3 linked regions of the Luteitalea sp. TBR-22 genome follow. Each later gene encodes a partner of the first gene's protein in a complex. Links are inferred from orthologs where the notes say so. Each region holds a gene or a part of one and is shown in the gene's direction. Other genes may lie near its edges. The genes, in order: pnp, TBR22_RS15365 and rny.

What was found.
Region 2: pnp (region 1) and TBR22_RS15365 share a complex: the UniProt entries of both Bacillus subtilis proteins name them as parts of the possible RNA degradosome complex. The link is inferred for Luteitalea sp. TBR-22 from one-to-one orthologs.
Region 3: pnp (region 1) and rny share a complex: the UniProt entries of both Bacillus subtilis proteins name them as parts of the possible RNA degradosome complex. The link is inferred for Luteitalea sp. TBR-22 from one-to-one orthologs.

The regions. Positions count from the first base shown.
Region 1 is NZ_AP024452.1:4,463,534-4,466,640, forward strand. The notes cover bases 98-3,053. They hold pnp (polyribonucleotide nucleotidyltransferase), read left to right. Parts: upstream 98-503; coding sequence 504-2,603; downstream 2,604-3,053. Other genes in these bases: rpsO (30S ribosomal protein S15), read left to right, coding at 98-319; TBR22_RS18705 (serine/threonine-protein kinase), read left to right, coding at 2,757-3,053. Outside these bases: more of rpsO, read left to right, coding at 50-97; more of TBR22_RS18705, read left to right, coding at 3,054-3,107. UniProt on the Bacillus subtilis protein: Involved in mRNA degradation. Catalyzes the phosphorolysis of single-stranded polyribonucleotides processively in the 3'- to 5'-direction. Necessary for competence development in Bacillus subtilis.
Region 2 is NZ_AP024452.1:3,683,674-3,686,698, reverse strand. Bases 40-2,913 are described here. They hold TBR22_RS15365 (6-phosphofructokinase), read left to right. Parts: upstream 40-870; coding sequence 871-1,956; downstream 1,957-2,913. Other genes in these bases: TBR22_RS15360 (asparaginase), read right to left, coding at 2,102-2,913; TBR22_RS15370 (hypothetical protein), read left to right, coding at 118-735. In the rest of the region: more of TBR22_RS15360, read right to left, coding at 2,914-3,025. UniProt on the Bacillus subtilis protein: Catalyzes the phosphorylation of D-fructose 6-phosphate to fructose 1,6-bisphosphate by ATP, the first committing step of glycolysis.
Region 3 is NZ_AP024452.1:2,338,396-2,341,495, reverse strand. Bases 152-3,100 are described here. They hold rny (ribonuclease Y), read left to right. Parts: upstream 152-802; coding sequence 803-2,398; downstream 2,399-3,100. Other genes in these bases: thiL (thiamine-phosphate kinase), read left to right, coding at 2,401-3,100; TBR22_RS09580 (cell division protein ZapA), read left to right, coding at 152-336. In the rest of the region: more of TBR22_RS09580, read left to right, coding at 1-151. UniProt on the Bacillus subtilis protein: Endoribonuclease that initiates mRNA decay. Initiates the decay of all SAM-dependent riboswitches, such as yitJ riboswitch. Involved in processing of the gapA operon mRNA, it cleaves between cggR and gapA.

The DNA.
Region 1 (3,107 bases):
GACTGGTGCCCCTGCCGGGGATGTCTGGGCCGATCGCGGAGGACGTACCGTGGCATTGACGAAGGACCGCAAGACCAACCTGATCGAGGATTTCCGCCAGCACGAGTCCGATACGGGCTCTCCCGAAGTGCAGGTGGCCATCCTGAGCGAGCGCATCACGTACCTGACCGAGCACTTCAAGACGCACGCGAAGGACCACCACTCCCGCCGTGGCCTCCTGAAGCTGGTGGGCCAGCGTCGCCGGTTGCTCGATTACGTGAAGGCCAAGAACACCGACCGCTACGCCCAGCTGATCAAGCGCCTGGGCATCCGCAAGTAGCGAGCCACACCATGGGACGGGAGCCGTGCTTCCGTCCCTTCGTGTTTGGCACGCTCACCGACCGCGCGCGGCTCGTGGCAGGCCCGGCAGTTCTCCCGCCGTGCGGCCCCACTCGGGCGCGATTGCCGTACCGCACACCGCCAGGGCAGACAGGTCCCCTGGCAAGGACATGACAGGGAACCCCATGCACACACGCAGTCTCGAGCTCGGATCCCGGGCTCTCTCGTTCGAAACCGGCAAGCTCGCCAAGCAGGCCGACGGCTCCGTCCTCGTCCGGATGGGCGACACCGTCGTCCTCGTCAGCGCCTGCCACGCCGCGTCGCCGCGCCAGGGCATCGACTTCCTGCCGCTGACGGTGGACTACCGCGAGTTCACCTACGCCTCGGGTCGCATCCCGGGCGGCTTCTTCAAGCGCGAAGGCAAGCCGACCGAGAAGGAAGTGCTCACCAGCCGCCTGATCGACCGGCCGATCCGCCCGCTCTTCCCGGCCGGCTGGGCGTTCGAGACGCAGGTCATCGCGATGGTGATCTCGGCCGACACCGACTACGACTCCGACGTCCTGGCGGTGACCGGCGCGGGCTGCGCGCTGGCGCTGTCGGAGATGCCGTTCCTCAAGACCATCGCCGGCGTCCGCGTCGGCCAGGTGGACGGCCAGTACGTGATCAACCCGACCTTCGCGCAGCGCAAGCAGAGCGCGCTCGACCTGATCATCGCCGGGAGCGCCGACGCGATCATGATGGTGGAGGCCGGGGCGCAGGAGGTCAGCGAGGAGACGATGGTGGGCGCGCTCGACGCGGGCCACGCCGCCATCAAGCAGATCGTCGCGACGATCGACGACCTCGCCAAGGCCGCCGGCAAGAAGAAGATCGTGATGCCCGTCAAGGAAGTCGCCCACGACTTCTACCGCGAGGTCGAGGAGAAGGTGTACCTGCCCCTCGCCGACGCGATGCGCATCAAGGACAAGCTCGAGAACTACAGCCGCGTCGACCAGGTGCTGGCCGACCTGGTCGCCTCCATCCCCGAGGAAGAGGTCGAGCGTCGCGTCGAGGCCAAGAAGATCTTCAAGGGCCTGAAGGAAAAGGTCATGCGCGACGAGGCCCTCGAGCGCGGCAAGCGCCTCGACGGCCGCTCGTTCGAGCAGATCCGCCCGATCTGGACCGAGGTCTCGGTGCTTCCCCGCGTGCACGGCTCGGCCGTCTTCACGCGTGGCGAGACGCAGGCCCTCGTCACCGCCACCCTCGGCACTGCGGACGACCAGCAGAAGATCGAGACGATGGACGGCGAGACCTACAAGCGCTTCATGCTCCACTACAACTTCCCGCCGTTCTCGGTGGGTGAGGTGGGCTTCATGCGCGGCCCGGGCCGCCGCGAGGTGGGCCACGGCGCCCTCGCCGAGCGCGCCCTCGCCCCGGTCATCCCGGCCGAGGCCGACTTCCCGTACACCGTCCGCGTCGTCTCCGACATCCTCGAGAGCAACGGCTCCTCGTCGATGGCCAGCGTCTGCGGCGGGTCGATGGCGATGATGGACGCGGGCGTGCCGCTGCGCGCGCCGGTGGCCGGCGTCGCCATGGGCCTCATCATGGACGAGGCCACCGGCAAGTACGCGGTGCTGACCGACATCGCCGGCGCCGAGGACCACTACGGCGACATGGACTTCAAGGTGGCCGGCACCGCGCAGGGCATCACCGCCCTGCAGATGGACATCAAGGTCTCCGGCATCACGATGGAGATCATGCGCCAGGCGCTCGCCCAGGCGCTGAAGGGCCGCCTCGAGATCCTCGGCAAGATGGCCGAGTCGATCGCGGCGCCGCGCACCCAGACCTCGCAGTGGGCGCCGCGCATCGTGTCGATCAGGATCCCGGTCGACAAGATCCGCGACGTCATCGGGCCCGGCGGCAAGATGATCCGCAGCATCATCGACCGCACCGGCGTCAAGATCGACGTCGAGGACGATGGCCGCATCAACGTGGCGAGCAACGACGAGGCCTCCGCGGCCCGCGCCCTGGCGATCATCCAGGAACTCACCGCGACGCCCGAGGTCGGCAAGACCTACATGGGCAAGGTGCAGCGCATCGCCGACTTCGGCGCGTTCGTCGAGATCATGCCGGGCGTGGACGGCCTCCTGCACGTGTCGGAGATCGCCCTGCACCGCGTGAAGGACGTGCGCGACGAGCTGAAGGAAGGCGAGCAGCTCCTCGTGAAGGTGCTCAACGTCGACCCCTCGGGCAAGATTCGCCTGAGCCGCAAGGCCCTCCTCCAGGAGGAGCAGCCGAAGGCCGAATAGTTCGGCAGTCGGCAGTCGGCAGTCGGCGACGGCCGTCCAAGGGCGCTTCCCCTCCGGGGTTGCGCCCTTCGGCTTTTCGCCTGACCATTGGGCGTCAGTTCCGGCCTCCCCCGGCACGCGGCATTGTCGACCGACCGTCAGTCCTTCCCCACCGTGCCGTCCCTCGCCACCGAGGCCGACGCCACCGCGCACGCCGGCGGCGCGGTGGTGCACGACCTCGGGCTGGGCGCCCCCCGCCGCATCGGGCCGTACACGATCACCGGCGTGCTCGGCACCGGCGGCATGGGCGTGGTGTACCGCGCCACGCAGGAAGAGCCGCTGCGGCGCGAGGTGGCGCTCAAGCTGGTGCGCCGCGGCCTGGACACCGAGCGGCTGATCGCGCGGTTCGACGCCGAGCGACTCGTCCTCGCGCGCATGAACCACTCCGGCGTCGCGCGCGTGTTCGACGCCGGCGCCACCGTCGACGGGCGACCGTACTTCGTCATGGAACTGGTGCAGGGCCTG
Region 2 (3,025 bases), 780 kb from region 1 along the record:
CCGGCCTGCCGCCCGGAGAGGCCAACGGCGCTGGCACGCGCCTTGGTGCAAGGAGGGCAGGCAGCCTCTCGGGACGTGGATGACGTGTCCCGAGCCTTGAGCCGCCGAGGAGGCCAGATGTCGTTCCTTCCCCGCATCGTCGCACCCCGTGCCCTGCCCGCTGTGGCCATGCTGCTCGTCGCAGGCGCCTGCGCCCCCGCACCGTCGGCCACGACGACCATGCCGCCGCCGACAACGGCCGCGGCGTCGTCCCCGGTGCTCCTGTCCTGCCCGACCGGGCAGCAGCCGCTCCTCCGACAGGTGGTCGTTGGCAACACCCTCGTCCCGCAGGTCGAGTGCGTGACGGCCCCCGGCCCGGCGGTGCAGGCGGCGCTCGCGCCGGCGCCCGGGGCGGCGGCGCCGCCCGCCTATGCGCCCATGGTGGTTCCTGCGGCGGCTCCGATGGCCGTGGCACCCGCCCCCGTCGCCTGGTCGAGTGATCCGCGTCCCGCCCCGGTGCGGACCGTCGTGCGCCGTCCGGCAGCGCGCCGGGTCGTGTACGACGACGTGGAGGAGATCCAGCGGCCGTCGCGGCGTTCGTGGCAGAAGAGCGCGCTCATCATCGGCTCGGCGGCAGGTGTCGGGGCCGGCGTGGGCGCAGCCACCGGCGGCAAGAAGGGCGCGCTCATCGGCGCGGCGGTCGGTGGTGGCGCGGCGACCCTCTGGGATCAGGTGACGCGTCGCCAGCCGCGTTGAGGCGGCACGCACGGTCGGCTCTGTCATGGGGCGCGCTCCCGGCGGGGCGCGCCCGGTTTGCGTTTATACTTCAGCAGTCTTCCGTGTGCGCGAGCGCCGGATTTCCCGATCACTCCAGAGGATAGACGTCTTCGTATGAGCAAGGTCCGTCGGATTGGTGTACTCACCGGTGGCGGGGATGCCCCCGGCCTGAACGCGGTCATCCGCGCCGTGGTCAAGTCGTCGTACAACCACGGCATCGAGTGCCTCGGCCTCGAGAACAGCTTCGATGGGCTGCTCGAGACCAACCGCCACACCGTGCTCACGCCGCGCAACGTGACGGGCATCCTGCGCCTCGGCGGCACGATCCTCGGCACGGTCAACCGCGGCAACCCGTTCCTCAAGCCGATCGAGACCTCCGACGGCCCGCGCGACTACGCGGAGCGCTGCATGGAGATGTTCCACAAGCTGAAGATCGACGGCGTGGTCGTCATCGGCGGCGATGGGACGCTCTCCATCGCGCACGAGTTCAACAAGAAGGGGATGCCGATCATCGGCGTGCCCAAGACGATCGACAACGACATCGTCGGCACGACCAACTGCTTCGGCTTCGACACGGCGGTCACCTTCGCCACCGACGCCATCGATCGCCTCCACACGACCGCGCAGGCGCACCAGCGCGTCATGGTCGTCGAGGTGATGGGCCGGTACGCCGGCTGGATCGCGCTCTACTCGGGCGTGGCCGGCGGTGCCGACGTGATCATGATCCCGGAGATTCCGTACGACATCGAGACCGTCGCGCGGCGAATCAAGGAGCGTGATTCCTTCGGCGCCAAGTTCAGCATCGTGGTGGTCGCCGAGGGCGCCGTGCCCAAGGGCGGCAAGGTGTCGCTCGTCAAGGCGGCCGACGGCGGCTACGTGGAGCGGCTCGGTGGCGTCGGGCACCGCATCGCGGCGGAACTCGAGAAGCTCACCGGCAAGGAGACGCGCACGGTGGTGCTCGGGCACCTGCAGCGCGGCGGGTCGCCCACCAGCTTCGATCGCATGCTCGCCACGCGCTTCGGCGCGATGGCCGTCGAACTGCTGATGAAGGGCGAGAGCGACCGCATGGTCGCCTTCCACCCGCCCGAAATCGGGTCGGTGCCCCTGGCCGACGTCGGCGGCAAGATGCGCCTCGTCCCGGCCGACGGCGACGTCGTCCGCACCGCCAAGTCGCTCGGGATCAGCTTCGGGGACGAGTAGGCTCAGGGCTCACGCCTCAGGGCTCAGAAACACCACGGGCGCCCCCTCACCGGGGCGCCCGTTTTCGTCGTCCTTGCCGTGCAGAATGCTCTCTGAGCCTTGAGCCTTGAGCCCTGAGCCCTGAGCCCTGAGCCCTGGGCCCGCGTCACGCCATCGGGTCATCGAAAATCGCGCGCAGCGCCTCGTGATCGTGCGTGTGGCCCAGCGCCAGCATCAGCTTGATGCGCGCCTTCACGCCACTGAGGCGGCCGGCGAAGATGAGTCCCAGGTCGCGCAGGCCGCGGCCACCGCCCTCGTAACCGTAGCGCTCGCGCACGCTCCCGGCGCCGCAGCGCGAGGTCAGCACCACCGGCAGGCCGGCCCGCACCGCCGCGGCCAGGTCGTCGAGCATCGCGGGCGGCACGTTGCCGCGTCCCAGCGCCTCGATCACCAGGCCCTTGGCGCCACTGGCCAAAGAGCAGCGCACGAAGCGCCCGTCGGCGCCCGCCGCGACCTTGATGAGGTCCACGTCGGGCTCGAGTCGTCGCACCCGCAGCAGCCCATCGGCCTCCGGGTCGCTCCAGGCCCGCTCACGTGGCGTGTCGCGCAGGTAGCGCACCACGCCGGCATCGACGACGCCCACCGGGCCGAACTCGCGGGACTGGAACGACGCCGCGGCCTCGGTGTGCACCTTCTCGACCTCCCGAGCCGACAGGATCTGCTCGTTCATGGCCACCATCACGCCGCGCCCACGCGAGTCGGCGGCGCCGGCGACCTGGACGGCGTGCACGAGGTTGGCCGGCCCGTCCCAGCTCGGCTCGGACATCGTGCGAATCGCCCCGACCAGCACCACCGGCTTGTCGGTGCGCAACGCGATGTCGAGGAAGTACGCGGTCTCCTCGAGCGTGTCGGTACCGTGCGTGACGACGACGCCGTCGATGTCGGGACGTTCGAGCCAGGCGGCGACGCGGCGGGCCAGTCGCCACATGTGTTCGGGAGTGACGTGCGGGCCGGGGAGCTGCGAGACGTCCTCGAGCTCGATGTCGGCGACGTCGGCCAGCTGCGGGACGTGCGCGAGGATGTCGTCGCC
Region 3 (3,100 bases), 2.1 Mb from region 1 along the record:
GACGACGAGACGCCGCTCGGCGAGCAGGCCACACCGAACCACGTGGTGGTGGTCGACATCCAGGGCCTGCGGTACCCGATCCGCAGCGCGCTCGATCCCGCGTACGTCCACAAGCTCGCCCGCTACGTCGAGCGCACGATGGACGCAGCCTCCTCGGCGGTGCCCATCGGCGAGTCGACCAAGCTGGCCGTCCTTGCGGCGCTGAACATCGCTGACGAGGCGCTCCGGAGCCGCGACGAAGAATCGCGCGTGGCCTCGGAGCTCGTCGAGAAGGCGGCCGAACTCGAGCGCCTCATCGACGCCGTCCTCGCCAAACACGGGCAATTCGAAATCTGAAAGTTGAGAATGCTCGGCGGCTCGGCCTCCGGCCGTCGCTCGCTCGAGACATCCCGCGGGGAGCCGGCGCAGCCGCGCCCCCGAGAATTTCAAATCTCAAATTTCCAATTGCCTGCTACACTCGCCCTTGCCTGCGTTGTGCGTGATGGGTAGAGGCTCGCTTGAGCCGATGTTCTTTACCCCAAGCGAATCGCGACGGCCGCGTGGTGTGCATGCCTCCGCAGAGAGGAAGCCTGAAGCGCGGCTCTTACAGTGGTTCCACCTGCTTCCGCAGGTTCAACGACCTCCCCACACGGCAACGCGGGATTTTTCTTCAGGCGGCCCTTTCCCCGCGTCCTGACAACGCCCCACCGGCGCGTCCGGTCGGGTGGGACCGAACGGCTGCACGCGGTCCAGTCCCCTTACTCGGTGAGCAGTAGTCTAGGCTTGCCTTGGCGCGGGGGTTCGGGCCACAGTCGAGCCACCCATGGGCCAGTGGACCACCCTCGAACTGCTCGGACTGGCGCTCGACGCCCTGGCCGCTCTCGCCGTCATGGCGTGGGTCGCGTGGGCCCGCAAGCGCCTGAAGGCCGACACCAGCCACGCCCGCGAGCAGGCCGCCCAGATCCTCGCCAGCGCCGAGCGCGAGGCCGAATCACGCCGCAAGGAAGCCGAACTGGCCGGCAAGGAACGCGCGCATGCCCTGCTGCTCGAGGCCGAGCGCAGCGCGCGCGAGCTGCACGAGGCCGCGCGGACGGCCGAGCAACACGCCGCCGAGCAACTGCGGGTCGCCAGCGAACGCACCGCCACGCTGATCCAGCGTGAACAGGATCTGAGCCGCCGCCACGACGAGGCCCAGCAGCGGCAGGCGGCCCAGGCCGCCATCGAGCAACAGGTCCGGGCCCGGCTCGCCCAGGCCGACGAGCGGCACGCCGAGGCCATGAAGGAATTGCAGCGGGTCTCCGGGCTCACCGCCGACGAGGCCAAGGCCGAACTCCTGCGGCACGTCGAGCACGACGCGCGCCGCGACGCCGCGCACCTGATCAAGCGCCTCGAGGCCGAGGCCCGCGAGCAGGCCGGCGCACGGGCCCGCCAGATCATCACCGAGGCCATCCAGCGCAGTGCCGCCGAGCACGCCATCGAGACGACCGTGTCGGTGGTCGACCTGCCCAGCGACGACATGAAGGGCCGCATCATCGGCCGCGAGGGCCGCAACATCCGCGCCCTCGAGCAGGCCACCGGCGTCGAGCTCATCGTCGACGACACGCCCGGCGCGATCATCCTGTCGAGTTTCGACCCCTTTCGTCGCGAGGTGGCCCGGCAGTCCATCGAGAAGCTGATTGCCGACGGCCGGATCCATCCGGCGCGCATCGAGGAGGTCGTCGACAAGGTGCGCAGCGAGCTCGAGGACGCGGTGCGCCGCGACGGCGAGGCGGCGGCCTTCGAGCTCGGTCTCCACGACGTGCATCCGGAGCTCCTGCGTCTGATGGGGCGCCTCAAGTTCCGCACCAGCTACGGCCAGAACGTCCTCAGTCACAGCAAGGAGGTCGCGTTCCTCGCCGGTGTGATGGCTCGCGAGCTCGGGCTCGACGCGCACGTGAGCGTACGCGCCGCCTTCCTGCACGACGTCGGCAAGGCGGTCGATCGCGAGATGGAGGGCACCCACCTCGAGATCGGCCTCGACCTGCTGCGCAAGCACGGCGAGCGTCCGTCGGTGATCGATGCCGTGGCCGCGCACCACATGGACATCGACTGGCCGTCACTCGAGGCGATGATCGTGCAGGCCGCCGACGCGATTTCGGCGGCCCGTCCGGGTGCGAGGCGCGACATCCTCGAGTCGTACGTCAAGCGCCTCGAGAAGCTCGAGGACATCGCGTCGAGCTTCAAGGGGGTGGCGCGCTCCTTCGCGCTGCAGGCCGGCCGCGAGATCCGCATCCTGGTGCAGAGCGAGCAGGTGTCCGACGAGGATGCCGTGTGGCTCTCCAAGGACATCGCGCGCCGCATCGAGAACGAGCTCGAGTACCCCGGCCAGATCAAGGTCACGGTCATCCGGGAGACCCGCGCCGTGGAGATCGCCCGCTGACCATGGATCGCCAGGTGCCCCCGGGGTGGGACCACGCCCCGTCGGCGACGTGCGCGCAGGTTGGCGAGCACGCGCTGATCCGCTGGATCACGGGTCGGCTCGCGGCCCCCGCGTCTGCCGACCTCCTCGTCGACGTCGGCGACGATGCAGCGGTCGTCAGGCCGCGGCGCAACCACGTCGACGTGCTGACGACGGACGTCATGGTCGACGGGGTCCATTTCAGCCGCGCGTTCAGCGACGCGCGCGACGTCGGGCACCGCGCCCTGCACGTGAACCTGAGCGACGTCGCGGCGATGGGCGCCGAGCCCCGTTGGGCCCTGCTCTCGCTGGGACTGCCGGGCGACCTCGAGGCCCGCTGGGTGGCCGACCTCGTCGACGGACTTGTCGAGGCCGCCGAGGCCATGCGCGTGCGCCTCATCGGCGGCAACATCTCGCGGTCCCCGGCCCTGTTCGTCGACGTCACCGTGAGCGGCACGGCCAAGCCGCGCCACGTGCTCCGGCGCAGCGGCGCGCGGGTGGGCGACGAGCTGTACGTCAGCGGTGAGGTCGGCGCCGCAGCTGCCGGCCTCGCCTGGCTGCAGCTGGCTGGCGGCGGCGCTCCCCTCCGACTGCTCGCGGGGCACACGAGTCCCGACGCCCCGACAACGGGTTCCCCCGATGGGGCCGGGTCTCAGGAAGGGGTCGTGCCCGCCGAGCTCGAGC